Regions from separate parts of the Paenibacillus sp. J22P51 genome, predicted to be linked through region 2. Evidence: predicted binding sites of a transcription regulator. Region 2 holds the regulator's gene; each other region holds the start of a gene.
The links. Region 2 encodes LexA, which represses DNA repair genes until DNA is damaged. Its sites were predicted from a motif close to CGAACATATGTTCG; they were not measured.
Positions count from the first base shown of each region.

Region 1: a site for LexA is predicted at 7,905-7,918, ahead of recA (recombinase RecA). Genes of this name have one in related genera too.
Region 3: a site for LexA is predicted at 2,801-2,814, ahead of AC58QC_RS09975 (YhjD family protein). Genes of this name have one in related genera too.

Region 1 is NZ_JCAUAZ010000003.1:511,242-521,739, forward strand. Features, by position in the region: gene ymfI (elongation factor P 5-aminopentanone reductase) at 1-695, shown strand, start outside; gene AC58QC_RS10605 (DUF3243 domain-containing protein) at 800-1,051, shown strand; gene AC58QC_RS10610 (hypothetical protein) at 1,145-1,993, shown strand; gene AC58QC_RS10615 (DUF3388 domain-containing protein) at 2,138-2,881, shown strand; gene AC58QC_RS10620 (helix-turn-helix domain-containing protein) at 2,933-3,808, shown strand; gene AC58QC_RS10625 (YajQ family cyclic di-GMP-binding protein) at 3,955-4,446, shown strand; gene rimO (30S ribosomal protein S12 methylthiotransferase RimO) at 4,575-5,903, shown strand; gene pgsA (CDP-diacylglycerol--glycerol-3-phosphate 3-phosphatidyltransferase) at 5,900-6,484, shown strand; gene AC58QC_RS10640 (competence/damage-inducible protein A) at 6,568-7,818, shown strand; gene recA (recombinase RecA) at 7,988-9,031, shown strand; gene AC58QC_RS10650 (regulatory protein RecX) at 9,107-9,799, shown strand; gene rny (ribonuclease Y) at 10,180-10,498, shown strand, end outside.
Region 2 is NZ_JCAUAZ010000007.1:46,944-57,441, reverse strand. Features, by position in the region: gene metH (methionine synthase) at 1-1,106, opposite strand, end outside; gene AC58QC_RS16465 (1,2-dihydroxy-3-keto-5-methylthiopentene dioxygenase) at 1,440-1,979, shown strand; gene AC58QC_RS16460 (HAD family hydrolase) at 2,066-2,857, opposite strand; gene AC58QC_RS16455 (DUF896 domain-containing protein) at 2,897-3,082, opposite strand; gene AC58QC_RS16450 (LysM peptidoglycan-binding domain-containing protein) at 3,227-3,628, opposite strand; gene lexA (transcriptional repressor LexA) at 3,774-4,391, shown strand; gene AC58QC_RS16440 (aminopeptidase) at 4,464-5,702, opposite strand; gene glnA (type I glutamate--ammonia ligase) at 5,893-7,221, opposite strand; gene AC58QC_RS16430 (MerR family transcriptional regulator) at 7,277-7,687, opposite strand; gene AC58QC_RS16425 (methionine gamma-lyase family protein) at 7,783-9,003, opposite strand; gene hflX (GTPase HflX) at 9,035-10,363, opposite strand.
Region 3 is NZ_JCAUAZ010000003.1:387,803-398,300, forward strand. Features, by position in the region: gene recG (ATP-dependent DNA helicase RecG) at 1-1,382, shown strand, start outside; gene AC58QC_RS09965 (DUF1294 domain-containing protein) at 1,474-1,740, shown strand; gene AC58QC_RS09970 (stage VI sporulation protein F) at 2,288-2,575, shown strand; gene AC58QC_RS09975 (YhjD family protein) at 2,818-3,204, shown strand; gene AC58QC_RS09980 (DNA polymerase IV) at 3,201-4,478, shown strand; gene AC58QC_RS09985 (YhjD family protein) at 4,475-4,999, shown strand; gene AC58QC_RS09990 (SOS response-associated peptidase) at 5,149-5,829, shown strand; gene AC58QC_RS09995 (metallophosphoesterase) at 5,869-7,032, shown strand; gene AC58QC_RS10000 (hypothetical protein) at 7,038-7,580, shown strand; gene AC58QC_RS10005 (CobW family GTP-binding protein) at 7,622-8,635, shown strand; gene AC58QC_RS10010 (Fur family transcriptional regulator) at 8,795-9,253, shown strand; gene AC58QC_RS10015 (polysaccharide deacetylase family protein) at 9,337-10,386, opposite strand.

The DNA of each region.
Region 1 (10,498 bases), on a different contig from region 2:
TTGGAGCTGCCATAGCACAACGATTTGCCGCGGTAGGTATGCAGATTGTGATTCATTATCGCGATTCACATGAAGCAGCTAATGAAATAGCCCGCTCTTGCATGAAGCAAGGGTCGACTGTAATGACTGTATCTGCGGATATTCAATCCCATGATCAGATTCTCAAAATGCGAGATAAGCTGGAGCAGATGAATATGATACCAGATATCGTCGTTAATAATGCAGGTATCTCCCATTATGGGATGCTATCTGATGTGACAGAAGAAGATTGGGATCGTGTCATGAATGTCAACCTGAAGGGCTCCTTTCTTTGCACGCAGGCTTTCATGACGGCAATGGTTAAGCAAAAATATGGGCGTATTATCAACGTATCCTCGATTTGGGGGATTTCGGGCGCTTCTTGCGAAGTCTTATATTCGACTGCAAAAGGTGGCTTAAATGCCTTTACGAAGGCTCTAGCCAAAGAACTAGCTCCATCAGGTGTTACGGTTAATGCCGTGGCACCTGGAGCCGTTCAGACAGATATGATGGCTGGCTTTCAGTCAGAGGAGATCGATGCCATTACGAACGAAATACCCGTTGGGCGACTAGCGTCCCCACATGAGGTTGCATCACTAGTCTATTTTCTAGCTTTGCCTGAATCTGGGTACATTACGGGCCAAATCATCTCACCTAATGGCGGCTGGCTAACTTAATTGCAGGTCTTCTTGGCAACGAAGCCCACGCATAATTCTGTTTTGGGAAGTGCATATTACGTATGTAATGACCATTTCTCATAACTCGAAGGAGGCTTCTTACAATGGCTACTGTACTTAAGGTGTTCGACAAATGGAAAGAGTTTTTGGCTGAACGCGTGAGTCAGGCGGGACAAGCAGGGATGAATGATGAAACCATCTCCAAGCTCGCTTTTCAAATTGGGGAGTTTTTGGCAGACAAAGTAGATCCTCAAAATGAGCAAGAAAGAGTTCTCAAAGAGTTGTGGGACGCTGGCGATGATCAAGAAAAGCATACACTTGCCCGCCTGATGGTAAAATTAGTAGACAAAGGCTAATAACCGTTTTACAATTCAATAGGGTATGATGTGAAAGCCTCCTCTTTCGGAGGCTTTTGCATGCTTTATAAGCTGGAAAGGAATTATAATTGTATGCATAAGAATCGATTCTTACTTATTTTAATCCTATTAATATTTTTACTTGCTGGGTGCGGGAATCGTGGAATTCCAGTCATTAAACAAGAAGTGCTTAATCAGAAAATGTCCGTATTGATGATCTCGAGTGCAGGGTTAACGGCATCAGCGAAGGAAGCTCTAGGACAAACATTAAAGGGTTGGCGCGATGCAAACTCGATTGCGTTCGACTGGGTTAAAGATTTGAATGCATTGGATGAGAGCGTGGTTTCGACACTGAAAACGAAATCATATGATTACATATACGTTGTCGGCAATGAACTGTTCCCTTCAGCTAATGAGACGATTGCGTTAGGACTTTCATCGGGCAAATGGACATTTTTACAAAGTCAGCCTTTCCCAGAGGGCAGCACAATTGCTGTGAATGATCAGGCAGCCTTGCTCCAATTGGATACGCAACAGATGGAAACAATGAAAACCAAAGCGATTCAGGATCTCTTATTTCAAAATGCGATCATAGAATGGGTAACACAAAGCGATCGTCCAATTCCCTCCGCTTGGGCACCTTCAGAAGAAGCTGATCACATTGTATTGCTGAACAATAGCCAGTGGCTTCAGCAACTGACATTTCAAATACATCAACATCACGCTGCTTGGGTTATTTTCTATAGTCCTGTTGAAGAAGCGCAGCTTCAGAAAGTGAAATCGTTAGGTGTGTCAGTTATGGACTTTACGGGGACGTTAACCGCTGATCTCAATTGGAAACAAATTTTTGATAACCGGCTCGCAATGATGAAAACGCATGCTTGGCAAAAAGGGATCCAAAATTACAATTCGCAAGAGCTAAAAGAACTAAAGATGAAATAATGTCAGTTTATCTTGGTTTTAGAGAAGGAAAATGGCGGAATTTGTAGAAATTAATTAAATGGACATGAACTGTCTAGTTCATTTGTTGACAAGTGTGACAGAGATAATGATGAGGTGGAAGAATTGGACGTTAAAGAATGGTATATGGAATACAAAATTCACAAGAACCGTCCCGGTTTATTAGGTGATATAGCTTCTTTGATGGGGATGCTGGATATTAACATCGTGACGATTAATGGGGTTGAAGATCGTACGCGCGGTATGCTGCTTCAAACAAATGATGAAGAAAAAATTGATTTAATGGGTAAAATGTTGAGAAAAGTAGATAATATTACTATTACTGCTTTAAGACCCCCTAAATTAGTTGATATTCTGGCTGTTCGTCACGGCAGGTATATTGAACGCGATTCTGATGATCGCAAAACGTTTCGTTTTACACGAGACGAGCTAGGCTTATTAGTTGATTTTCTAGGTGAAATTTTCAAGCGTGAAGGAAACCAAGTCGTTGGACTTCGGGGTATGCCGCGAGTTGGTAAAACAGAGTCTATCATTGCCGGCAGTGTTTGCGCAAACAAACGTTGGACTTTCGTTTCCTCAACCTTATTGAGACAAACCGTTCGCAGCCAGCTTTCCGAGGATGAAATGGCCCCTAACAATGTGTATATCATTGACGGAATCGTTTCAACGATTCGTTCCAATGAGAAGCACTATAGTTTGTTACAAGATATTATGGGTCTGCCTTCAACAAAGGTTATCGAACATCCAGACATTTTTATTCGTGAATCGGAATACACCTATAATCACTTTGATTATATCATTGAGCTTCGGAATAGCCCGGATGAAGAAATTAATTATGATTCATTTACGTATACGTCCGAACCTTTTTGAGATTTCAAACGTCAATAACAGGATTCATAATTCCTTCGGGGAGGTGACCATATGTCTGACTTAGGCTATATTTTGCGCAAAACACGACAGGAAAAAAAGATATCGCTGGATGATCTTCAGGAAGTAACAAAGATACGCAAGCGCTATCTAGAAGCCATTGAAGAAGGAAACTACAAGGTGTTGCCGGGGAGTTTCTACGTAAGGGCTTTTATTAAAAGTTATGCGGAAGCATTGGGGCTTGATCCAAATGAAGTTCTGAATATGTATCAGTCTACGCTTCCTGCCCCAACGATAGAGAAGCCTGTTGTCGAAGCGATTCGCAAGAATAGATCAAGCGTTCGCAACACAGAAAAGATGAGCCGCTGGGCATCCAGCCTAATGTTTGTCTGTTTTATTTTGCTTATATTTGGGATCGTATACTACTATACATATAAGAATTATAAGGGAACACCTGCAGACGAGAAGCCGACGCAAACGCAATCGCCGCGGATAACGGATTCCACGAATCCGTCGCCGAGCTCATCTGTCAATGCTACGGGGGATGGTAAAGCTACGGTTCTTTCAACGCCAAGCCCTACACCAGCTCCGACACCAACGCCGCCAGCGGTTCAGGTTAAATTTAGCTCCAATGAAAAAGGTGTAGACAACTACATCATTACAGGAACTGCAAATTTAAATATTCAATTCAAGATAACCGGCTCTTGCTGGATTGCTGTTAATGCTTTAACTCCTGAGGGTGAGAAGGGAGCCTTGCTAAGACAGAAATTGTATAATGCCGGTGAAACCGATACGTTTGATCTAGCAACCTCAGCATTCTTGAATGTTGGCGCGGCTAGTGCGTTGCAGCTCATGGTCAATGGCACACTCGTTCCTGTTGGAGATACGCCGAATCCGAAGCGGGTACAACTCAATTTGCAAAAAAGCTAGCAATTTGGCAGTTCCTGCGCTTTCCCGGGTAATTAAAATAGCTTATTAGGAAATATTCGAAGCCCATTGGCGGTAGGATATTTCTTTTTTTTGGCGTTCTTGCTATAATGCTAATGTAATTTGATGGAAGGGATGTTGGGATGTAGATGAGTACAGAGAGTTCGTTTGATATTGTATCCAAAGTGGATATGCAGGAACTAAATAATGCGATTCAACAAGCGGAGAAAGAAATTTTGACCCGTTTTGATTTTAAAGGAAGTAAAAGCAGCATTAAATTGGATAAGGATCAGCTCGTTGTCACATCCGATGATGAGTTTAAGCTTCAAAATGTCCTTGATATTATGCATGCGAAAATGACGAAGCGCGGAATATCGATTAAGAATCTCGAATATTCCAAAGTAGAGCCAGCCGCTGGTTCCACGGTTAGACAGAAAATTAGCATGAAGCAAGGCGTCGATCAAGACAATTCCAAGAAAATTAATATATTGATTCGTGATTCAAAGCTGAAGGTAAAAACGCAAATTCAAGGAGATCAAATTCGCGTAACTGGTAAGAGTCGCGACGATTTACAAGCCGTCATTGCTCTGCTTCGGAAAGCAGATATTCCATTGGACTTGCAGTTTGTTAATATGAAATAATCAGGAAAATAAGGTTACAGTAAGGAAAACCCCCTGGATGCAGGGGGTTTTTACATTTTGACACCCCATTGGGCTTGTATTATACTGGTAGGGAGTGTTTTTTAGGACTATTGGAGGTTGTTTCTTTCATGACAGAAAAGGTTAAAGTAGTTACTCTCGGATGTGAGAAGAATTTAGTCGATTCCGAGATTATGTCAGGCTTAATTCATGGCCGTGGTTTTCAACTTGTAGAGAACAAGGAAGATGCCACAGTCATTATCGTGAACACTTGCGGGTTCATTGATGCTGCAAAAGAAGAATCCGTAAATACAATTTTGGATATGGCAGAGCTGAAGCAAACAGCGAATCTCAAGGCGCTTATCGTTTCGGGCTGTTTAACACAACGATACAAGAAGCAGTTAATGGATGAAATGCCAGAGATTGATGGCATTGTCGGTACGGGCGATTTTGATAAAATTAATCATATTGTTGATGAAGCGCTCAGAGGAAAGAAACCAGTTCTAGTAGGGAATCCGGTATTTAACTATGACGCGGATCTTCCTAGACTGATGACGACACCTCGTTATACAGCGTACGTGAAAATTGCGGAAGGCTGCGATAACGCTTGTACATTCTGCTCAATTCCAATTATGCGCGGCAGCTTCAAAAGTAGAAGTATGGAATCTATTGTTGCAGAAGTAGCCACCCTTGCTGCACAAGGGGTTAAAGAAATCAGCTTAATCGCTCAAGATTCTACGAACTATGGTACGGATCTATATGATAGCTTTATGCTTCCTACTTTGTTGAACAAAGTAAGTGAAGTTGAAGGTATTGAGTGGGTGCGTCTGCACTATGCATACCCAGGCTTCTTCAGTGATGAATTGATTGAAGTGATGGCAACTAATCCTAAAGTGTGCAAGTATATTGATATGCCGTTGCAGCATAGTGAAGATTCTATTCTTAAACGTATGCGTAGACCAGGACGCCAAAAGGATACTCGCGAGCTCGTTCGTAAAATTCGCGAATCTATTCCGGATGTTGCCCTTCGTACGTCTCTTATTGTTGGTTTCCCAGGCGAAACCGAACAAGATTTTGAGAATTTGAAACAATTTGTGAGAGATGTTCAATTTGATCGTCTTGGTGTATTTGCTTACTCCAAGGAAGATGATACGCCAGCAGCAAGACTGCCGGATCAAGTGCCGGATGATGTCAAAGAATACCGTGCCAATGCTATTATGGAAATTCAACGTGAAATTTCGAATATCCGCGGCGGTCGCCGTATTGGACAAGAAATTGACGTACTTATTGAAAGATACGATGGCAGAAGCGATGTTTATATCGGTCGTTCCCAATTCGACGCACCTGAAATTGATGGTGAAGTGTTCGTTTCGAATGCGAAATTGAACATTGGAGAGCTAGCCAAAGTTCGTATTACCCACTCCTATGAGTTTGACTTATCCGGGGAGGTAATTGCATGAACTTAGCTAACCGCATCACCGTAGCGAGAATTTTATTAGTACCTATCATCATGTTCTTTTTGTTGATTAAGGTGAAATTTCCTCAAATACGGATAGAGGAGTTTAGCATAACGTATAATCAAATTATTGCTGCTTTAATTTTTATTGTTGCTGCGAGTACAGATAGCTTAGATGGTTACATTGCAAGGAAACGTAATCTTGTCACGAATTTGGGCAAGCTATTGGATCCTTTGGCAGACAAGCTGCTTGTTACCGCTGTACTTGTTTCACTAGTAGAAATGGATAAAGTTGATGCATGGATCGTTATTGTTATTATTAGCAGAGAGTGGGCAGTTACTGGACTTCGTCAAATTGCGCTCTTAGAGGGTACTGTTATGGCGGCCAGCAAATGGGGTAAAGCGAAGACGGCGGCTCAGATTACAGCCATCATTGCACTGTTAATTAATAATTTTCCATTTACGTTTCTAGATTTCCCCTTTGATGTAATAGCTAGTTGGGCAGCAGCAATTATTACTGTTTATTCAGGTGTGGAGTATTTCGTCAAAAATAAGCATGTCATAGATTTTTCGGAAAAGTCATAATAGAGCGAAACTTACCTCTTAACGCAGTCGATCAATTGAGCGATCGCGTTAGAGGTTTTCTCATTTTAAGGAGGGTTCAGTAGATGAAAGCTGAAATCATCGCGGTTGGAACGGAATTGCTGCTAGGTCAAATTGTGAATACCAATGCGCAATTTTTATCGAGGGAGTGTGCTGCACAAGGGATTGATATTTACTTTCAAACTGTGGTCGGAGATAACGATCAGCGCCTGTTAGATAGCCTTAAATTAGCTGCATCACGAGCTGATGTAGTAATTTGTACTGGAGGGCTAGGGCCCACACTGGATGATTTGACCAAGGATGTATTAGCGGCGTTTACGGGGCGTAAATTGGTACTTCATGAGCCTTCTATGGAGGCTATTACATCACTGTTTGCTTCAAGAGGGATTCATATGGTGGAAAGCAATCGACGCCAAGCTCTAATGCTTGAAGACAGCGATCCCTTACATAATGATACAGGTTTGGCAGTCGGAAATGCGATCACGTTCGAAGGGACGCATTTTATACTTTTACCAGGTCCTCCTAAGGAAATGAAGCCGATGTTCACCAATTATGCTGTGCCTTGGCTTAAATTATTAATGACAAATGAAGTGCCGCTATATTCGAAAATGTTGAAGTTTGCAGGTATTGGAGAGTCCAATTTGGAGCATCAATTGTTGGATTTGATCCAAGCGCAATCTGACCCGACGATTGCCCCTTACGCAAAAGAGGGTGAAGTAACAATTCGCTTAACTACGCGTGCACATTCGGCTGTAGAAGGCGAGCAGAAATTACTTGCTACGGAAACTGAAATTACGAATCGGTTAGGGGAGTATTTTTACGCGGATCAAGACGTCCCTATTGAGACGATCGTTTTGCAGTTACTCTCAGCGAGCAAGAAAACACTTGCTGTGGCTGAGAGCTGTACAGGGGGCTTGCTCAGTGATTTAATAACGGCAGTGCCGGGCAGCTCTGAATCTTTCCTTGGCGGAATTATCGTGTACTCCAACACTTTAAAACATAAACTACTTGGTGTTCCGATGGATGTTTTAGAGGGAGAAGGTGCTCCAGGTGCTGTAAGCAGCGAAACAGCAGTCATTTTAGCCGAACAGCTGCTAGTTAGGACTGGTAGTGACTTTGGCATCTCGGTGACCGGTGTGGCGGGTCCAAGCCCGTCTGAAGGGAAGCCTGTGGGACTTGTCTATGTTGGATTGGCACAAAAGCAAGCGAAGACAGAGGTGTTTACTCTCCAACTATCAGGGAATAGAGAGTTTATCAAACAAAGAGCCGCTAAGCGTGCACTCTATCAATTGTGGAAACAGTTGAAAGAAAACTAGAAATCCTCTATAATCAGAAATAGTTAACGGAAGAACCGTAGCAAAGCGATAACTTTGTTACGGTTTTTTGTTTGTTCGCAGAAAAACGAATGTATGTTCGAAAAAATGCTTGGCAAACATGCCAAAACAAGTTATCATATACCTATAATGATAGAAGGAAGTGGTCGTTTTGTCAGATCGTCGTGCCGCACTTGATAACGCATTACGTCAAATTGAGAAACAGTTCGGAAAAGGCTCCATTATGAAGCTAGGAGAATCTACACATATGCAAGTTGAAACGATCTCTTCGGGTGCTCTTGCCCTTGATATCGCACTTGGAATAGGTGGATTCCCACGCGGAAGAATTATTGAAGTATACGGACCAGAGTCATCAGGTAAAACAACTGTAGCTCTACACGCAATTGCTGAAGTTCAGAGAGTAGGCGGACAAGCTGCTTTCATTGATGCTGAGCATGCGTTGGATCCTTCCTATGCAAGTAAGCTTGGTATTAATATAGATGAACTATTGCTTTCCCAACCAGATACGGGTGAGCAAGCACTTGAGATCGCGGAAGCACTTGTACGTAGTGGCGCGGTAGATATTATTGTTATCGACTCCGTTGCTGCACTAGTTCCTAAAGCGGAGATCGAAGGCGACATGGGTGATTCTCACGTAGGTCTTCAAGCACGGTTGATGTCACAAGCTCTTCGCAAGCTTTCTGGTGCAATCAATAAATCCAAAGTTATCGCTATTTTTATCAACCAATTGCGTGAAAAAGTTGGCGTTATGTTCGGTAACCCTGAGACAACTCCGGGTGGTCGTGCATTGAAGTTCTACTCTTCTGTTCGTTTGGATGTTCGTCGTATTGAAACCATCAAACAAGGAAATGACATGGTTGGTAACCGTACGAGAATTAAGGTCGTTAAGAATAAAGTAGCGCCTCCATTTAAGCAAGCTGAAGTCGATATTATGTACGGTGAAGGCATCTCACGCGAAGGTAGCATTATTGATATCGGAACTGAGCTGGATATCGTGAATAAGAGCGGCGCTTGGTATTCATATGAAGGTGAGCGTCTTGGTCAAGGTCGCGAGAACGCAAAGCAATTCTTGAAAGATAACAAAGCGATCTCTGAAACGATTGAACTAAGAATTAGAGAAAACAGCAACTTGATTAAAGTGGTTGGTCCAAATGCGGATGATGATGAAGATGAGTTGGAAACAGCTTTCGAATAGGATTGTAAGATAGGATGAAAGAAGCACCTTAACCTTGTGTTGGGGTGCTTTTTCTCCATTATTGGGGGTTTGTAGATGAATCACGAAGAAGAACAATCGCAGGTAATAACCAAGGTGGAAAAACAAAAACAAGGAAGACATCGCTTTAACATTTATTTAAATGAAGAGTACGCTTTTTCAGTACATGAGGATATTCTGATCAAACATCGTCTAAATAAAGGCGAATCCTTATATCAACAAGCGATTGAAGCGATTATCTTGGATGAAGAGCGAAATTTGGCCTATGTGAAGGCACTGCATATGGTTGGAAGACGTCCTCATTCTCTATCAGAGGTGAAACGTAAACTGAAAGAGAAGGGATTTGAAGCTCCAATCATAGATTGGGCGAGTGAGAAGCTGATTGAGAACAAGTACGTCAATGATGAAGAATTCGCGAAGATGTGGACAGACAATCGTGTGATTTCTCAACGCAAAGGGCGTAACCTGATTCGACAAGAACTTCAACAAAAAGGGATTCATCAAGATGTGGTTAAAAGTACCATGGAGTCCATAAATCCAGAAGATGAATATGCGGGAGCAATTAAAATAGCCAGAACGAAATGGAAGCAAACGTCAGGAAAACTGATGGATAGAAAGCGTAAGACTGCGGCATTTCTAATGCGAAGAGGTTATACAGGGTCAATTGTTACTAAGGTTTTGGGATTGATCAGCAATGAAACCGATGATGAGGAAATGGATTATAGTGGAGATGAGTTTGATGATAATTAATGACATTAATTAATTTTATATTATTTAATGACATTAATTATATCCTCGTGAATATTGGGCCTAATTAATCATCTCTTGGACATTCGCTTGACAAGCTTCTTCGACAAAAGATAAAATAACAGTGTATATTTTCATAATGTATTCAAAATCATACTAAATTCATTGATTTTGAGAGGGCAGATGTAAAAACCGCCAATTTTTACACTGTTGATTATGGATTATTAGCACTATAGTGCCCTAACGCACTGTGCGCATTCATTTAAAAGCCATACTCTACATTGTTAAGGGTATGTATGACTAGTCAAACAATTAAATCGGATTAAAAAACCGAAGGTACCCCAGGCTAACACCTTGGAGAAACCAACGAGGAGGTGAACAAGATGACTGCCATCTGGATCGCGATCATTCTCGTTGTTGGAGCTGCATGCTTAGGGATTGGTTATTTTATCCGTAAATCTCTTGCAGAAGCGAAAATTTCCAGTGCTGAAACAGCCGCTGAGCAGATTAGAGAATCTGCCAAAAAGGAAGCAGAAGCACTGAAAAAAGAAACGGTTCTGGAAGCAAAGGACGAAGTGCACAAGCTTAGGTCCGAAGCTGAAAAAGACATTCGTGAGCGTCGGAATGAAATTCAACGACAAGAAAGACGATTGTTGCAAAAAGAGGAATCGCTGGATAAAAAATTAGAATCTCTCGAGCGTA
Region 2 (10,498 bases):
TGATTACGAGCGATTTCAGAGCCCTCTTCAAACTTACCTTCTTTAATTAGACGCTTAAACTTTCTGGATCCGGAAATATTCGTCCGTTCACCAACCATGATAGGACGGTTTTCAGGCTCGATATAAACGGTCTCAATACCAGAAATCGCAGGTGGATGAGTGCCGTATTCCGTTCTTGGTTGATAATTCGCAAGTGTCTCTGCTATTGCCCGAATGTGATCTGGTGTCGTTCCGCAGCAGCCTCCGGCAATATTGATCCAGCCTTGCTCAGCAAATCCAGCCATTTTTTTCGCCAAGGATTCCGGAGATTCGTGATAGTGACCATTCTCATCCGGCAAGCCTGCATTTGGATAACAACTGATCGCTGTATCCGCAATACCTGAAAGCGTACGAATGTGATCACGCATAAATTCGGGTCCCGTCGCACAGTTCAAGCCCATCGAGATCGGCTTCAAATGCTCCAGGGAAATATAGAAGGATTCAATATTTTGCCCGGCCAGCGTTGTGCCCATTGGCTCAATCGTACCGGAAATCATAATTGGAAGCTCTACGCCTAACGTTTCAAAAGCTCTGCGAATCCCAATACTGCCTGCTTTCACATTCAGTGTATCTTGGGAAGTCTCAAGCAGCATCGCGTCTACGCCCGCTTCTACAAGGGCAAGTGCCTGCTGATAGTAGCTTTCTTCCAATTGCTCAAACGTCACGCCACCTGTCACCGACAAGGTTTTGGTCGTTGGTCCCATGGCGCCCACTACATACCGAGGCCATTCTGGCGTCGAATATTTCTCAGCAGCAGCAATCGCCAATTTTGCAGCAGCGATGTTTAACTCCCGATGACGGTCTTGTAAGTCGTACTCCGCCAAAACAACACTCGTCGTTCCGAACGTATTCGTTTCTATCATATCAGCGCCAGCGGCGAAATAAGCTTCATGAATTTTTTGAATCACATCTGGGCGTGTAACACATAGGATTTCATTACATCCATCCAGGTCATCACTACCGAAATCCTCAGCTGTCAAATTCTCTTGCTGAATCATCGTACCCATGGCACCATCTAGGATCATAATCTTCTTCTTAAGCTGTTCTTGAATCGGTGGTTTCTTCATGGCAAGACTCCCTTTCAACTTTTCCTAAACCGAAATGATAAAAACTTCTATCGAAGTCATTCGTGGATGAGCGACCGCGTTATAAAGGTTGTTTTTATCGCCAATAAGAATTTGTTTTTCCGAGAGCCGGAAACTTCTTAATTCTTATGTGGAAGAAAAAAAACGACAAATTATGTTAAGATTTAGTGTAACAGAATACGGCTTCTATGAAAAGATTTTGAATTATGATTAATTCCTATAGGTTTTATCGGAAAAACTTATATCCTTCCATCGACAGTGAGCTTGATATCCTCTATAATATGGTTATATTTATTTATGAAAGAGGGATGTTACGTGGCACAAATTAGAATTCGCAATACCAATGAACGTATCGAAGGCGAAGCTGAAGTTAAAGCCTTCTTGGATAGTCAAGAAGTTGTCTATGAGCACTGGGACGCTAACAAGCTACCTGTAGCGCTTCGCGAGAAATTTATCCTTAGTGATGATGAGAAAGCAGAAATCATTTCCACTTATGAAGCTGAAATTAAAGATCTAGCTGCTAGACGCGGTTACGAAATTTGGGACGTTATCTCCCTTTCTGATGTAACTCCAAATATTGAAGAACTTCTCAAAAAGTTCGAACAAGTGCACACGCACACCGAAGATGAAATCCGGGCTATCGTTTCTGGTAAAGGGATTTTCATTATCAAATCCGAAGAACATGGCTATTTCGATGTTGAACTTGAGCCAGGTGACGTGATCTCCGTTCCTGAGAACACGAATCACTTCTTCACCTTGATGGATAATCGTGAAATCGTTGCTGTTCGCCTTTTCATCGAAAAAGATGGCTGGGTTGCTTACAATGTTGATGATCCACAATTTAATAAAGCCTAATTTCATTTCCGCAAAAAATAGCCCAGCAGCACTTCAAGACCATTAAGTCTTGCATAGCTGCTGGGCTTTCTTCATGACCTTTAGACTTAACCGTTTGAAATAATCGGCAAAATTTCTTGCAGACGGGATACTTCATACGCAGGTACGATCTCATCGCCGCTTTGGAGTCCGTGATGATTAATCCAAATGTTACGCATACCAATGCTTCCCGACCCCAGAATATCCGTCGTTAGCTTGTCCCCAATCATAATGCCTTCCTCTGCTTCGATCTCAAGTAACCCTAGTGCATAATTGAAAATAGCTGCAGCTGGTTTCCCTTGTCCAAATTCACCTGAAATAATAATGTGATCAAAGTATGGAGCAATCGCAGGAACACCTGCTAATTTCTCTTTTTGCAGATCTGGCGAACCGTTTGTTAATAGAAGAAGCTTGTAATTGCCTTTCAAAGCATCCAATACACGGAAGGTTTCTTCATAAACATAAGGACGACTGCGGCGTTCAGCTGCAAACAATTCACCTAGCTTGTACCCAAGCTCACGATCTTCAATTCCAAGAGCAGCAAGCCCTCTCGTCCAAGATTCTGTGCGATAGCCAGGTGCAAGCTTCTCTAATTTACGGAAGTTTTCATCTTCACCCTGTGTGAAATTAGCCCATAGACCTTCGAACGGGTTGATCCCGATCATTTTGGTAAATGGGAATGTTTCAAAGGATTCATATAAGCTTCTCGCTTCTTTACGAACAGATGCTTCTAATTCCTCTGGGTTTACACGAACATGCTTCGCCGCTTCGGCACAGGTTGCAGCAAAAGCCTCCTCCACACTGCGATCATCCCATAACAGCGTATCATCCAAATCAAACAGCACAGCTTTCAACGTCATCATTCATTTCCCCTTTGAATGTAGTATCTATGTGTAAGCTTATTTCTCTTCGTCAGTAAACTTAATGGAATCTAGTTGGACCTTAAGATTACCTCTAAACGCATTTATATAGATCTTTCTTAGTTCGTTACGTTCCTCTAACTCTGCGTCTGTAAGGCCAACCGTCTTCGCCTTTCGAGCTAGTTCATTGATACGTTCAATCGTCTTATCCATGCTGTCACTCATTGTAATCCTCCCAGTCAAAATTTTAATATGAGTACTACTTTGCCATCACCGATTGGGATTGTCAAGGATACAACGCAAAGAGACATAGCAACAGGCGACTATGTCTCGTACATTCATCTATATAATTAACTTAGAATTCGTTCATTAAGGAAGTAATAGAACTTGCCCTTCTTGCAAAGAACTGCTCGACAAATGATTGAATGATTTCAATTTCTCGACATAAGAACGAGTGTTCTCACTCTTCTTTTTGTGAGCGTCTGCGATTTCCCATAGCGTGTCCCCGCTTTGGATGACAATTTTCTCGTGCTCGGTAGCTTTCACCGATGGTTGAACAGAAGCGATTGATGTAGCCACTGTAACGGTCCCATCACCTGCATAGGCTTGTACAATCGCACCAAACGAAAACACAGTGCCAAGAATAGCTGCGATCAACAAGAAACGAAGTAGTAGTTTCGCATAACCCCGTTTATTCGTCATCCCTCTGGATGTGTGAGCAGTACCTTGAAGTGTTGTTGTTGTGTTCGATTGTGAATAAGCCATATACATAAAAATCATCCCCCAAACATTTGTTCTGATATTAGAATAACACGAACACATGTTTGAGTCAACCGTTTCTCGAACTTATGTTTGTACGAACTCGGGTTCTATGTTATACTTTGGGTAATGATTCCCAGTATTGGAGTGATAACTTATGAGTAAAATTTCGCAGCGTCAACAAGCAATAATGGAATTCATTAAGAACGAAGTGAAAGATAAGGGCTACCCGCCTTCTGTTAGAGAAATCGGCGAAGCTGTTGGACTAGCTTCGAGTTCAACCGTACATGGGCATTTGGAGCGTCTTGAGAAAAAAGGCATGATTCGTCGAGATCCTACTAAACCACGTGCAATCGAAATTCTTGGACTAGATGGTGCCGAATCCCAATTCGCAGTCTCCGTCGCTCGTGTTCCCCTCGTTGGTAAAGTAACGGCTGGTGTTCCTATTACAGCCACTGAGAATATCGAAGACTATTTCCCACTCCCTTCAAGCATGGTTGGCGATAACAACGTGTTCATGCTAAGTATTATGGGTGACAGTATGATTGAAGCTGGAATTCACAATGGCGACTATGTCATTGTCAAACAACAGCAAACAGCGAATAACGGCGATATCGTTGTCGCGATGACCGAAGATGATGAAGCTACTGTCAAGCGTTTCTACAAGGAGAAGGATCATATTCGCCTTCAACCGGAGAACTCCGCGCTTCAACCAATTCTATTGAAGAACGTGACGATCCTTGGACGCGTAATCGGCTTGTTCCGGGATATGTAAGCCCAAGGATACCAAAAAAGCAAGGCCCTCAAAGTGATCACACACTTGAGAGCCTTGCTTTTTTTCATTATTTTAAAACGACAACACCCAGTTCCCCGCACGGAAGATCGGTTCGATCGTACCATCCGCTAATTCCCCATCGATCTCAAGCTCGGCAGACCCAATCATAAAGTCCACATGTATTAAAGAGGTATTCCCTCCGCGAGCCTTCAATTCCGCATTGGAAAGCTTGGTACCATCCTTCAAATTAATTGGATAGCAGCTACCCAATGCCAAGTGACAGGAAGCATTCTCATCAATGCCCGTATTGTAGAAAATACGATTTAAATTGGAAATCGGAGAATCAAACGGTACAAGTGCAACCTCACCCAAGTAGCGCGCCCCTTCATCCATATCCAATAAGCGTGCCAAATGGTCGTGCCCAACCTCAGCCTTGAAGTCCACTACCTTACCCGCTTCGAAAGTAAATGTAAACCGATCCACCAACGCGCCATTAATATTCAAAGGCATCGTACTCGCCACCGTACCACTAACACCCGTTCGGTTTGGTATGGTAAATACTTCTTCCGTCGGCATATTAGCCACATATCGGATGCCTCGTGCGTTCTCATTATCCCCACCTAGCCAAATATGTCCTTCTGGCAGCTCAACACGCAAATCCGTACCAGTAGCCCGGTACCTCAGAGCTTTATAGCTTTTTTCATTCATCAAGCTATGTGTAGCCTTCAACCTATCCAAGTGTGACTGCCAAGCCGCAATAGGATCCTCTTCATACACACGATTGATTTTGAAAATCGCATCCCACATCGCAGGAATTCGCTGCTCATCTGGCAGATCCGCATACACAATAGAAGCCCAAGCTTCTGTAGGAGCTTTGATTAAACACCAGCTAAACTCACCTGTTCGCACATAGTGCTGATACTTGGCTCTAGCAGTCGAAGCAGCTTTGGATGCTCTAGAAATCAGACTTGCGTCAATACCATCATAAAGATTCGGATTCGGCACCTTAATGTTCAATAAGGCTCCACCATTCTCAACAAAACGTTCGAGCATCGTTGTATACCACTCAGGGTAGTAGTCCATCGAATCATCTTGCGCATAATCGAATTTATTACGAGTAACGACATCATCCTGCCAATGCACATGGACAAATTTCGCGCCAGCCTCATATGCTTTCTGAACGATCAGTCTCGTTAAATCAAGTGTTTCTATGGGAGCTTCAATCAACAAATCTTGGCCTTTATTCAAGTTAACCCCGATTCGAATCACTAACTCTGCGTACTTTTCTAAATTTCGCTTGAAATTGTCCATAGTTCAATTAGTCTCCTTCGCGTTAAAAAACCCATCAATTCTCCAATTTGAGATAGACGGGCTTTACGTATCTAGTTGTCAAATAAAACCCATTTATATGATACAGTACCTGATAAGGGATTGGCAATGACAGGCTGCTCCAAAAAAAGAAAAACCCTCAACGCCAAGAGCGTGAAGGGTTTCGTTTATTTTAGTAAAGGGACAGATATTGATCTCTTTCCCATTGGTGAACTTGCGTTCTATACATATCCCACTCAATTTCTTTCAACTCATAGAAATGTGCAAGGGCATGCTCACCCAGCGTATCGCAAATAACATCATCACGAAGTAACTCGTCCAAAGCTTGTTTCAAGTTCAGCGGCAAGCTAGGAATACCTTCCGCTTCACGCTCTTCTTCACTCATCACATAGATGTTGCGATCTGTTGGCGGAGGAAGCTGCATTTTGTTCTTAATGCCATCCAAACCAGCTGCAAGCATAACAGCCAACGCCAAGTAAGGATTCGCCGCTGGATCCGGGTTACGAACTTCAACACGCGTGCTTAAGCCTCGGGAAGCTGGAATACGAATCATCGGACTACGGTTACTTGCTGACCATGCCACGTAGCAAGGAGCTTCATAACCAGGAACTAGACGTTTGTAAGAGTTAACTGTTGGGTTCGTAATCGCAGCAAAAGAACGCGCATGACGAAGTACGCCCGCCATATATTGTCTTGCAACTGTGCTCAAGCCTAATTTGTCGCTCTCATCATAGAATGCATTTGTCTCACCTTTGAACAAGGATTGGTGACAGTGCATTCCAGAACCGTTCATTCCGAACAAAGGCTTCGGCATAAACGTTGCATGCAAGCCATGCTGTCTAGCTACTGTTTTGACAACAAGTTTGAAGGTTTGAATTTGGTCAGCCGCTTTAATTGCATCAGCATATTTAAAGTCAATTTCGTGCTGTCCTGGCGCTACTTCATGGTGAGAAGCTTCAATTTCAAAGCCCATTTCTTCCAGTGTTAGCACGATATCACGACGGCAATTTTCACCAAGATCCATCGGAGCCAAATCGAAGTAACCACCTTGGTCATTCAATTCCATTGTCGGATTACCTTTTTCGTCGGTTTTGAATAGGAAGAATTCTGGTTCTGGTCCAACGTTCATAGCGGAATAGCCCATTTCTTCAGCTTGCTTCAACGCGTTTTTCAAAATGGCGCGCGGATCCCCAGGGAACGGAGTGCCATCTGGCATATAAATGTCGCAGATCAAACGAGCGACTTTGCTTTCAGTTACCCATGGGAAAATAACCCATGTATCTAAATCCGGATATAAATACATATCCGACTCTTCAATACGTACATAACCTTCGATGGAAGATCCATCAAACATCATTTTGTTGTCAAGCGCTTTCTCAAGCTGGCTCAGAGGAATTTCTACGTTCTTAATACTTCCCATCAAGTCTGTGAATTGCAAACGGATGAAACGAACGTTTTCTGCTTTGGCGATGCGAAGAATATCTTCTTTGGAATAATTAATGTTATAGCTCACGTGTGCATTCTCCTCTCAAATGTTAAGCGATTAGACAACAATTTTATTTGTAAAATCTGGATAACTGTCCTTGAATCAAAGAAACCTGATCCGGGCGTTTTCCCCCGCCAATCAACTGCTGCTTCAGCATTTTGTGCAATTGAGAGTCGGTTAATTCTTTACGCTTCACTTCGGTGTGCTCGTTAAGAATCGTTGCATCTTCAGAATCTTTATCCACAGGGATAAGAACCTGCTTGATGCCAGCAATGTTAACGCCTTTTTCAATCAAATCTTTAATTTCAAGAAGACGTTCCACGTCATTAAACGAATAGAGCCGTTGATTACCAGCAGTTCGTGCCGGGATGATCAGTTCGTGTTGCTCATAGTAGCGAATTTGTCTTGCGGTTAAATCAGTCAGCTTCATGACGATTCCGATAGGGAATAACGCCATATTTCTACGTATCTCATCACTCATGCTAATCACTCCTGGTCAGTAAGTACCTCACTCTTATTGTACCTTTCTAACAAAAACGTGTCAAGGAGTGTCAGGTTTGTTCACAGTTTAAATTTTCACAGTAATCCCTTGTCTTCCATATGTTGGATTGCCGTTAGTACACCTAACTTACAATGTGAGTAGGTCAAGCCACCTTGCATATACGCAATATACGGCTCGCGAATCGGAGCATCAGCAGACAGCTCCAAGCTGCCTCCTTGAATGAACGTTCCCGCCGCCATAATGACGGGATGCTCGTAGCCAGGCATGTCCCAAGGCTCTGGAACGACATGCGAATCCACCGCAGAAGCCTTCTGGATGCCCTGCACGAATGTAATCAAATGTTCCGCCGAGGTGAAGCGGATCGCTTGAATCAAGTCCGTCCGCTGTGCATCCCAGCGCGGATGGCTTACAAAGCCGAGGTCTTCGAACATCGCAGCTGCGAAGACCGAGCCCTTGACCGCTTGCCCCACCAAGTGAGGGGCAAGGAAAAGCCCTTGAAACATGGCTCGCGTCGCGCCGAGCATGGCACCGACCTCGCCCCCAATACCTGGGGCGGTCAATCTGTACGCGGCGAGTTCCACGAGGTCGCGTCGCCCGGCGATATAGCCGCCCGAAGGGGCGATGCCGCCGCCGGGGTTCTTGATCAGCGAGCCGGCCATCAGATCGACGCCAACCTGCGTCGGCTCCTGCAGCTCGGTAAATTCACCATAGCAATTGTCCACGAAGACAATCAGCTCGGGGTTGATCTCTTTCACAAATCGGACCATTTCGCCGATTTGGTCTACCGTGAACGACGGTCGCCACGAGTAGCCGCGTGAACGTTGGATGCCGATCACCTTCGTGTTCGGCTGAATAGCCGCTTGGATAGTTGGCCAATCCGGCGATCCATCCTCCAAGAGCGCGACCTCATTGTAGCCGATGCCAAAGTCCTGTAAGGAGCCTGTGCCGTCGCCAGGCTTGCCAATGACCTTGTGCAACGTATCATAGGGCTTACCCGTGATGTAAAGTAGATGTTCGCCAGGGCGCAGAACACCAAACAAGGCGGTTCCGATGGTATGTGTTCCCGATACAAAATGCGGGCGTACAAGCGCTGCTTCTGCTCCCATCGCATCCGCATAGACAAGGTCAAGCACTTCTCTGCCTCGATCATTGTAGCCATAACCCGTTGAAGAAGCAAAATGATAATCACTTACTTTATGTTCTTGGAAGGCACGAATCACCTTCCATTGATTAAGATCAATGGTTTTCTCGATTTGACGAAAAGCGCTCTCTACGCGTTGCTCAGCTCTTTCCATTCTCGCAATAACCTTTTCCCCGAAATGCATCTTAGTTGCTCTCTCCCTCGTTCTCATCCTGCTCTGTTTTTGCCACCGATTGATCGTAATCAACCAGTAAATACGCCTGCTTTACATAATCATCCTTGTTCACACGAACCTTGAACACCATGTCTTCCCCATCCACATCGGTCTCAAGCACCTCGCCTATGCGATACATGAGGGCGATGACATCCCCTTTATTGGCTGGAATACGGAACTCCTTACTATCGCCCATCAACTTATCCTCAATGGTGATGCGAAGACGTTCCAGATCCTCAGGCGTGTAGGCACTCATTTTCATGAATTCGCCTTCAGTTGAAAGCATCTCCCGTTCCGCTTGCGGACAGAGATCTATTTTATTAAAAATTGTAATTTGTTCTTTCTGATGCGCGCCAAGCTCTTCTAATACTTCTTGTACAACACGCATCTGCTCGCCCCGCATATCCGTAGAGCTATCCACCACATGGAGAATTAAATCTGCCTCATTCGCTTCTTCCAACGTGGCGCGGAACGAAGCGACTAGATCATGCGGTAGATTTTGAATAAAACCAACTGTATCCGTAAGTACAATTTCTTTGCCGCTTGGCAATTCCATTGTCCGTGACGTTGGATCTAAGGTTGCGAACAGTTGATTCTCAATATAGACATCCGCTTGTGTTAATTGTTTCAACAGCGTAGACTTCCCTGCATTGGTATACCCAACTAAGGCGACTTGGAATACACCGCTTTTCTTACGACGTTCCCGATGTAAGGTCCGGTGACGAACAACTTCCTCGAGCTGCGCCTTCAATTCATCAATACGCCCGCGGATATGCCGGCGATCAGTCTCCAGCTTCGATTCCCCTGGTCCTCTTGTCCCGATACCGCCACCTAGTCGTGACAGGTTTTTGCCTTGGCCAGACAGCCTTGGAAGCAAGTAGCTTAGCTGCGCCAATTCAACCTGAATAATCCCTTCACGTGTTTTGGCACGTTGCGCGAAAATATCCAAAATAAGCTGCGTCCGATCAATAATTTTCACATCGAGCGCCGCTTCCAAATTACGAACCTGTGCACCTGACAGCTCTTGATCGAAGATAGCCGTATTCCCGCCATGCTCTTCCAACAGCAGCTTTAATTCCTCGACCTTCCCTTTACCAATAAACCATTTGGTATCCTTGGCTTCTTTGTTCTGTGTCATCGTCTCCAGCACTTGTACGCCAGCTGTTTCTGCCAGCTTCACAAGCTCCTGCAACGAATATTCCGCCAGAAGCTCATTTTTCTTCTGCTTCTGCGTGATCAGACTGACGAGCACCGCTCTGTCATCGATATCTTTTTCTACCATATGTGAAGTTGTTTTCATTGTCGTCTCCTTTACTTCCCGCATAATGCTTATAATGACTGAAATAAGGCCAAATTGGCCTATTCCTTCATCATTGTGGAGGAAATGATTAGGAAAGTCAATTTGCCAGACAGGAAAATTCGATTATAACGGACT
Region 3 (10,498 bases), on a different contig from region 2:
AGCTCCAGGCTTACCGGGCTGTGACGCGCAGCCGCACGGACGGGTTGAAGCAGCAGGTCGATCTACCTGCTGTCCGCGCCTTCGTGCGCGCGCTCCCCTTCCAGCTGACGGAGTCGCAGAAGAAGGTCGTCGGCGAGCTCCTGCACGACATGCAGGAGCCCTACGCGATGAACCGACTGCTGCAGGGCGATGTCGGTGCGGGGAAGACGATCGTCGCGGCTATCGGGCTGTACGCGACGGTGAAGGCAGGCTACCAAGGCGCGCTGATGGTGCCGACGGAGATTCTCGCTGAGCAGCATAACCGCTCGCTCAGCAGTTTGTTTGAGCCTTATGGGCTGCAGGTCGCTTTGCTGACCGGAAGCTCCACAGAGCGCCAGCGGCGGGATCTGCTGGCCTCTTTACAGATGGGCTTGATCCACGTGCTGGTCGGGACGCATGCGCTGATTCAAGAGGATGTATATTTCCGCCAGTTGGGTCTGGTTGTAACGGATGAGCAGCATCGCTTTGGGGTGAACCAACGCAGCATCCTGCGGCGCAAAGGGATGAATCCAGACGTGCTGACGATGACGGCGACGCCGATCCCGCGTACGCTGGCCATTACAGCGTTCGGCGACATGGACGTTTCAACGTTGCGTGAGCTGCCGAAGGGGCGCAAGCCGATCAAGACGTACGCGGTTCAGCATGCGATGCTGGAGCGCGTGCTCGGCTTCATCCAGCGCGAGGTGGCCGCAGGACGTCAGGCGTATATCATTTGTCCGCTCATCGAGGAGTCGGACAAGCTGGACGTGCAGAATGCGATCGACGTCCACATTCAGCTGCAGCAGCATTTTCCGCAGATGCGGATCGGCTTGCTGCATGGTCGTATGAGCGCGCAGGAGAAGGAAGCGATCATGCGTGCTTTTAAGGAAGGCACCGTGGAGGCGCTCGTGTCGACCACGGTGATTGAGGTAGGCGTGGACGTGCCGAACGCCACGCTGATGGTGATCTACGATGCCGACCGCTTCGGCCTGTCGCAGCTGCACCAGCTGCGCGGCCGGGTCGGGCGGGGCGAGCACCAGTCCTTCTGTGTGCTCATCGCCGACCCGAAGACGGAGGTCGGCAAGGAGCGCATGAAGGCGATGACGGAGACTACCGACGGCTTCGAGATTGCCCGGCGCGACCTGGAGCTGCGCGGGCCAGGGGATTTCTTCGGCACGAAGCAGAGCGGGCTGCCGGAGTTCCGCATCGCCGATATGATGGCGGATTTCGAAATCATGGAGCAAGCGCGAGATGATGCGGCTGAACTTGTAGGCGACTCGGCCTTCTGGACGGGTGCTTCTTTCATGCCGCTGAGGGCTTATTTGGAGCGGGCTCATATTTTTGACAGCGAAGTGCTAGATTAGTAGATAGCATATAAGACAGGTTGACCCCTAGCGAGTTCCCTTTTAAGATAGGAGTAGCTGCACTATTTTATGGGAACGAAGGTGTACTGCCGTGACTTATTTTCTTGTATATTTATTGCTGATGAATATCATTACATTTATTGAGATGGGACATGACAAAGGGCAAGCCAAAAAAGGCGGCCGCCGTGTGCCGGAAAAACGCCTTTTCTTACTCGCTGCCCTCGGCGGTGGGATTGGTGGTTGGCTCGGTATGCGGATGTGGAGGCATAAAACGAAGCACACTTCGTTTGTCGTGGGCTTTCCATTGCTTATTGCGTTAAATTGCATCTGCGTTATCTTAATCGCCATGTATATGTAAGAGAAGGGACAGCTGCCGGGAACGGTGGCTGTTTTTTTGTTGTATTAGGGTGGTAGGACTAGTAGAAGGATAACCATAACCATAACCCCGAAGCACGAACTCGAACTCGAATCTGACCCCTGAACCCTGAACCCCAACCCGAACCTCCACACTTTGCCCTTAACTAATTTAACTGGAAAAACTCCGGTTATTTTCCAAAAATCTCTTCGGAATTTCCGATTAGATGGAAAATATGTAGTTAAAATCGTTGTTTTTTGAGGTTCTTCGAATATTCGCAACAAATACATGCATGAAATCCAGTTATTTGGTATTTATTGCGAAAAAGAGCGAATTTAACTGTACTTTTTCCATTTAAACGCTTCCGCTTCCGCACATCTTCCATTTGAATAGATGAGAAATTTACCGCATGACCGATCATTCTGCTACAAAAGGTCTTGTCCGACTTCAGGGTTATCCATATTGGTTTTTCTTATATAAAGCTGTCTCAGTCAAGTTTGCCTACTTTCACTCATAGGATAGGAGCATGACGGGTATCGGAGGTGCGGGTATGAGTTATCAGCAATATGGCATCGATCCTGCGCTCGTGGAGCGTGTGAAGTTCAAGATGAAAAACCCTGAGGTAAAGGAACGCATCAAAATGCTGCTGCAAGGCGTCACGAAGGCAGATTTACAAAACACGGCGAAGGTTACGCGCCTAATCGGTCTTGCCGCGGGTATTTTCGGTGAAAAGCTTAGTGGGAACCAAACACACCAGATTTTAACGTTTATCCTCGCGCAAAAGATTGACCCAAATAACACGTTTCACTTGATTCGATTATGGTCCATGTTTCGATAGGTGCACGCTGAAAACTCCACTTGCAGAGCGGAAGATGCTCTGCAAGTGGAGTTTTTCGTATGAAGACTAGGAACTAACGGTATGCGACTCGCACATTTTTCGAAAAAATAGGTAGAAATAGGTAATTTTATAGTGATTAACTTCAATAATTCCTGTTATTAGTAAAAAAATATCCAAAAAACCACTTGCATAACGAATACGTGTTCGGTATATAATATGGAAAAACGAATATATGTTCGCATATGGTGGTGAGAACATTGAGTGGTACTTCAAGGGTTGAGACAGAAGAGGATGTTCAAATGATTAAGGAATACACGCTGTTGCCGATTTTGCTTGATATGCTGGCAAGAGATATGGAGGAGCTTAAGGTTTATAAAGATAAAATTGTTTATAATCACATACTTTTTTACCTCAGAGAGGTTGAGATGGCTATTTATCCAGAATTACAACGGTTGAAAAGTAAGATGAAGCAGCGAGATATTAAGGTGATCCACACGGAAATGAATGCTTTAGGCATTCAAGTAGAGTACAAAGTTCGAGGTTACATCCATCATTTCACGATGCTTCGTAGTTTGGTCAAGGCTGAGCTTATGACTACGCTGATGAATATGCGGGGGGAATTGCGATGAGCAAGGGGAACAAGGGTGGGGAACGAACGATCTTCCTGGCAGATTGTCAGAGCTTCTACGCAAGTGTAGAGAAGGCCGATCATCCAGGTCTAGAGAATAAGCCAGTTGCCGTTGCAGGAGACCCTGCGTTAAGGTCAGGTATTATTTTAGCCGCCTGCCCTGTTGCCAAAGGATATGGTGTATCCACAGCGGAACGGTTGGGTGAAGCACTTAAGAAGTGCCCAGAGTTGATTGTCATGCGGCCACGGATGCAGCATTACATTGATATTTCGCTGATGATTACCAACATCTATCAGGAATTCACGGATCTCGTTGAAATTTTTAGTATTGATGAGCAGTTTCTGGACGTTACAGGGAGTTTGCCGCTCTTTGGAGATGCGGAGAAGGTAGCGATGAGTCTACAGTATAAAGTGCTCAAACAAACAGGTGTCAAAGTTCGCGTAGGTATTAGCTCGAATAAAATTCTAGCGAAAATAGCGACGGATATATGGGCTAAAAAGAATGCGACCGGCATTTTCACGCTACTCCCATCTGCCATTGAGGAACACTTGTGGAAGGAGCCAGTCAGTAAAATGTTCGGTGTTGGCTCGCGGATGACGGCCCATTTTGCCAAATTGGGCATGTATACCATCGGCGATGTGGCACGGACGCCGCTGCCGCAGCTTAAGCAGAAATTTCGCGCGCGCTTCGGCAAGCAGTCGGATATTCACGCAGAGGTGATGTGGCGGACGGCGAATGGTTTGGATGACAGTCCAGTTACGCCTGGCACGTTTGATACACCTCCGAAGTCCATCGGCCATATGATGACGCTGCCGAGGGATTACGCGGAATCGTCGGAAGTGAACACGATCCTCATGGAGCTGACCGAGGAAGTGTGCCGGGACTGCCGGCGCAAAGGCTATATGGCTTCTATCGTGACGGTCAGCTGTATGTGCAGTCCTTTTGATGCGCCAACAGGCTTCTCACGCCAGATGAAGATGCCGGATCCGACGAATCATACCGGTACCGTGTTTCAAGCTGTGAAGCAGCTTTTCTATAAGTTCTGGGACACCATGCCTGTTCGCCGTGCGGGCGTTATGCTGAGCCAGTTCGTGGATGACGAGACATACCAGCTCACCCTTTTCGAAGATCAAGTTAAGGCGCGAGAGCTGGAGAAAGTGACGGACAGAATTAAGGATAGGTTCGGCAATGCGGCGATTGTTCGCGCGTCCTCCCTGACGACAGCCGGTCAAGCGCAGGTTCGCTCGCTCAAAATCGGAGGTCACTATAAATGAGTAAAAAATTGCAGAATAACGGCTTATGGGAGTCAAGTCGCATGATGCTGCCGCAGCACCGAGAAGCAGTTCAAAGCCAACGTCATGACAAACCGGTTCCTACGAAGCGCCCAACTGCGGATGACATTAGCATTATACGAGAATCAGTCCTGCTGCCGCTGATGCATACAATTATTTTGCGAAGGGCGCGCGAAGTGGAGCGTTCCTCCGAGATGCTACGCACACTTTATTCGAAGGTGGCCCAGGTACTGGCCAAAAACATGCACGCCGATTTAGCAAAAGTGAAGCGGCATATGCTGGAGCATGATATGCACGTTGCGGAAGAGGAGAAAGACGATCAGATGATCCGTTACCGGTATAGGTGCCGTGAGCACGAGGATCGATTTACGATGACGAGAGACTATATGCGTGCTGAAATTGGCGCGAGAATAGGCCGATATGCCGACAGTCTGGTCACAACCATTTATGGGACGGATCCGCGTGTGAGTGTGTTAGAGACGGAAGCGAAGAAGAAATCATGAATATGCCACGAAATATCACGAAGCACCCATTCGCACACAGCCTGAAGAAGAACGGTTCTTCGGGCTGTACGAATTGACGTCAGCCTATCTTTTTTCCATAATGGAGAGAGGGAATTGGATAACCGTGTGAAGGAGAAGGATGTTTACCTATGTGCGGACGCTACACGATCACTGTTACGTTAGAGGAATTGATGCTGCGTTATGATATGTACGATACCTATATGCCGAGATACAGCCCCAAATATAATGTAGCGCCTGGACAGCAGGTGATGGCGATCGTTCATGACGGGCAGAGAAATAAGCTAGGGGAGCTGCGATGGGGACTGATTCCAGAATGGGCCAAAGATGAGAAAATGGGCTATCAAATGCTCAACGCGCGCTCCGAAACCTTAGTGGACAAGCCTGCTTTTCGCAAACCATTTGAACGCAAGCGCTGCCTCATCCCAGCTGATTCTTTCTATGACTGGAAAGGAACGGGCAAGCAGAAGCAGCCGATGCGCATCATGCTGCGCAGCAAGGAACTATTCAGCATGGCGGGACTGTACGACACATGGACGTCCCCCGAAGGCGTACGCATCTCAACATGTACTGTCATTACGACGGAGTCGAACGAGATGATGAAGGATATTCATGAGCGAATGCCTGTCATTTTGCCACGGGAGAAGGAAGCAGTTTGGCTGGATCGCGGTATGAAGAATGTTGATCAACTGCGTGCATTGCTGCAGCCATTCCCCTCGGAGTTAATGATGGCCTACCCTGTGTCTAGTCGAGTGGGGAATGTGCGGAATGATGATGAGCTATGCATAGAGCCGATAAGTCTTTTGCTTTAAAAGGTAGAGGGTAATAGAGAATGGGAGCGTCCAAGAAACATGAGAAATGGTATGGTAATTAGGATCACGCTTATACTTGCTATTGTCGTGGGTATTAACGGTTATATAGGCTGGCACTTGAAGGTTTTTCTAGCGTATTTGATGGGTGCTTCCTTTCAGCCTGTGGTGTATTGGATTGTGTATTGGATTGTTGCTTTATCTTATTTATTAGCATGGTTTGGATCGCGCATGTTGCCTCCAAGTGTATCGCGGCTTTTTAAAATAATCGGCTCCTACTGGTTTGCCCTCATCCAATTTGGCGTGCTCCTTCTACCATTGACCGACGTGATGATCGCTGTACTCCACTTCGCATCCGTCTCGCCAATGACCTATGTGCCGATTCTGGGTTGGATTGACGTAGCTGTTGTACTTGCTCTACTCGCATTAGGCTCGTATCTGGCACGGACGCCGATCATCCGCAAGTATGAAGTTACGATTCCCAAACGAGCAGGGGACTGGGAACAGCTTCGTGTAGCAGTCGCCTCGGACATTCATTTAGGAGCAGTCGTCGGTAACCGTCATTTGCGCAAGCTTGTCAAGTATGTGAATGGGATGAAACCTGATCTGATTCTACTGCCTGGTGATGTCATAGACGATGATATTAAACCTTTTATTCGTTATCAAATGGGACAAACCATGCGAGAACTGAAGGCACCGTTAGGCATTTATGCCGTACTTGGCAACCATGAATACTATGGCGGACATATTCCAGCCTTCGTGGAACAAATGGAACAAATCGGCATTCGCGTGCTGATGGATGAAGTCATTCATGTCCAAGAGAGCGTATATCTCGTGGGGCGTAAGGATAAATCAGCGGAACATTCCGCTGGAGGACGTAAACCGCTAGTGTCCTTGATGGAGGGCATAAACCTTGCGCAGCCGATTATCGTTATGGATCATCAACCGTACCAACTAGACGTAGCGGCAGCCACAGGCGCCGATGTGATGCTGTCAGGTCATACACACCGTGGTCAAATAGCACCGAATCATCTGTTCACCAGACGGATTTTTGAGCTGGATTGGGGCTATTTACGCAAAGGTAACCTACACGCGATTGTGTCCTCTGGCTTCGGTACATGGGGACCACCGATCCGTTTAGGCAGTCAATCTGAAATCATTGAGCTGATCATCCATTTTACAAGTAACGAAAGAAAAGAGGATTAACCCTTATGCAAGAGCTAGAGAAGAAACAAATTACCCCTGTAGAGCTGGCAGCAGCGATGATGCAGTTTACGATGAAGAGCATAGAGAATAGTTGGGACACATTGAAACCCGCTATAATAGCCTATTTACCGCAACCTGTCTTAACGATGGCGAAAGAAGATGAACTGCTAAGAGATATTTATGTAGCGGCCTTGGCGCTGGAAATTTACTGTATTCCGCACGCTTTTGAGGAAGAAACAGCACGGCTAGTTAGTTTAGCAATGGGCAAGGTGATGGTTTCAGAGAACTTAGCAGAGCATCGCTTATCGGAATCGATTGCACAGAACTATCTCCCGCGGTTAGAGGCTGTAGCCGAGACGACGCCTGCTGATTTGGCGTTTGAGCTTGTTCAAGAAGCAGCGAAGATTCTCTACGAGCGCATAGAGCTTCCCTTGAAGCCTGCAGATCCAGCCACGAGCTTGCTGTGGGCAAGGTTATTTCCATTTTTAGCTGGCATCGTTGGGAAATGGCCGATCTTGGCCACGAAATTTGAAGTTAAGCCAGAGTAACAGAGGGTGTAATAAGCCCAAGGACGGAGGTAGCAGCACAAATGGCAAACAAACGAATTCACGTTTATGTTTTATCTGGATTCCTGGGGAGCGGGAAAACGACCTTACTCACCAAGGCCATCGATTATTTCACTGAAGCGGGACGCAAGCCTGCCGTGATCATGAATGAAATTGGAGAAGTGAATTTGGATGGACAGTTAATAGCAAATGAGGTACCCATGTCTGAGCTGCTCGGCGGATGCATTTGCTGTTCTAGTCGTGGAGATCTCGCCACAGCCTTGAACGAATTAGTGACGGGGGAGCAACCGGATTTGATTTTCGTTGAATCAACGGGGATTGCAAATCCGATGGAGATTATTGATGAGGTAACCGATGCTTCGCTCATATTTCCGATAGAGCTTTCAGCCATGATCACTGTTGTGGATGCACCACAGCTGCTTGAGTTAAACCGAACAAGTCGCGGAAAAACCTATCGGCTTATGCGAGATCAAATCCGCTGTGCCAACTTGCTACTGCTCAACAAGACGGACCTGCTGCACGAAACGGCGCTTCAAGAAGTGCATGATCTTGTACGGGAATGGAATCCCTATGCGGAATTGCATTATACCGTGTACAGTCAGATTGATATCAAGCTGATCGAAGACATTCATACAGAAGTTTCTGGCAGAGCGTCTGAGCAGTCCGAATCGAACGATGAGAACCAGCCGAATAGCAACGAGCATCACCATGAGGATGGCAATCATCACCATTCACATCGCCATGTGATGGCGTATACACATTTTTTTGAACGGGCCGTAGATAGCAACGCGTTTGAGGAATTCGTAAGTAAACTCCCTCAGGAAGTGTATCGTGCCAAAGGGATTCTCAGCTTCTCGGATACATCGAGTCGGTTCTTATTTCAATATGCGTACAGAGAGATGGATTTTGTGAAAATAACGCCAAAAGGCGATGTGCCTGACGTTGCCGTCTTCATCGGGGAGAACTTCGACAAAGATGTCATACGTGCGGAATTGCTGAAGTTAGAAGCGGTGTCCGATGAATCGGCTATCGGCTAGCCGGAAATTATAAATCCTCAACACAGGTTGAGGGTTTTTCTATAGGAATACTAGCGCTGCTTAATTCCGTGCTTTGCAAATTCCGTCATCGTTCTACACTTGACGCAAGCGGTCCATTTGCTGCACTATAATAAGAGAACATTTCAACACAGAGGGGTAATGCAAGTGAGTACGCATACGGATACGATCGATGAGATGCTAAGAGCGATGTCGCAAAAGGGCTGGCGAATTACAGAGCAGCGCAGAAGCTTAGCGACCTTGTTTGCAGAGTCGGGTAGTTACTTATCGCCGAAGGATGTTTATGAGCATATGAAAATGAAATATCCAGGCGTAAGCTTCGATACTGTGTATCGTAATCTCCGATTGTTGAGTGAGATGGGTGTTCTGGAGCAATTTCATTTGGCGGATGGCTTGAAGTTCAAAGCAAGCTGCTTGTCACACCATCATCATCACATGATTTGCGTCAGCTGCGAGAAGACCGTTACGTTCGAGTTCTGTCCGATGAAGCTTGTGCAGGATTTGCCGGAGAGCTTTGAGATTCAAAGCCATCGGTTTGAAATATTTGGCTATTGTGCGGATTGTAAAACAGCTATGCCTACCGCTCAAGCAGGAGAATAGCTTATTGTTACAGGCGCCACGAAAAAAAGAGAGCAGCCTGCTGGGAATGAACCTGGCTAGGCTGCTCTTTTGCGTGAGCGGAGCTATTTACCTTTGGTAACGTGAAGCAGCTCGGGAACTGTGACGAATGTGTAGCCAGCGGCTTTAAGTTTATTGATTAACGGTCCGATTGCTTGGACAGTTCCTGATAAATCCTGGCTGTCCGCACCTCCAGAGTGCTGGAGAATAATGGACCCAGGTTTTGTTTGCTGCATGATGTTATGAAGGACTTGATCGGAATTTAGTGATTTCCAATCAAGGGAATCGACATTCCAATTCACAATTAAATAGTGATGATCGGCGATCCATTTGACCTGCTCTTCATTAATTGCACCATAGGGTGGACGTATTAACCTAGGGGCGTAGCCGATAAGGCCCTGCAGCACACTTTCTGTACTTTGAATTTGGTTTTGAAATTTATCCGCAGAGAGCTTGGGTAGATTCTCATGACTGTAAGAGTGGTTGCCAATCACATGGCCCTCATTCACGATTCGCCGTATGATGTCGGGATGCGTGCTAGCCATTGCACCAAGTACAAAAAAGGTAGCCTTCACTTGATTCGCTTTCAAGGCATCAAGAACTTTAGGTGTAAACCGCGTATCGGGTCCGTCGTCAAAGGTTAATGCGACTTTCTTCTCTTGACTGGAGCCGCGTAGCTTGAACGTATCGGGGTATTTAACAACTAGCTGTGAGAGCGTGAGCTTTTTCTGAGAAATTCGGATTTGGCCTTGGTTTTTTTGAACGGGCAAGGAAGGCCGCTTAGTAGCTTCTGGCTGAGTTGCTGTTTTTTTAGGGCTAATCTTAGGCTTCACACTAGGCGTCAACGTAGGATTTGGTGCTCGTGTAGCTGTTGGCTGCACAGAAGTTGAGGGTGTGCTCGTAGGTGACACCAAGCGAATGCGATTCTTTGAACCTGCATCATCTGTAACAAGCTGGGACTCCTCGAAGTCCCTACTTGCCTCCGTGGATGTCTGGGTGACATCTGGATGGGCATGTTGGGCTGAACTCTGATCTTGAAAAGGCTTTGAAAAAGGCGCACCGCAGCTGGTTACAAGCAGACAAACGATGCTAAAGGACCAAAGCCGCTTGGTCATGGCAATCCCCTCCGAGCATTATGAATATGCTCTAGTTTCTGTTAGGGAGGGAGATCTTATCCAGTGCAAATAACGGAAACGGATGGTCTTTGTAGATGGTCAGGTAAGATGT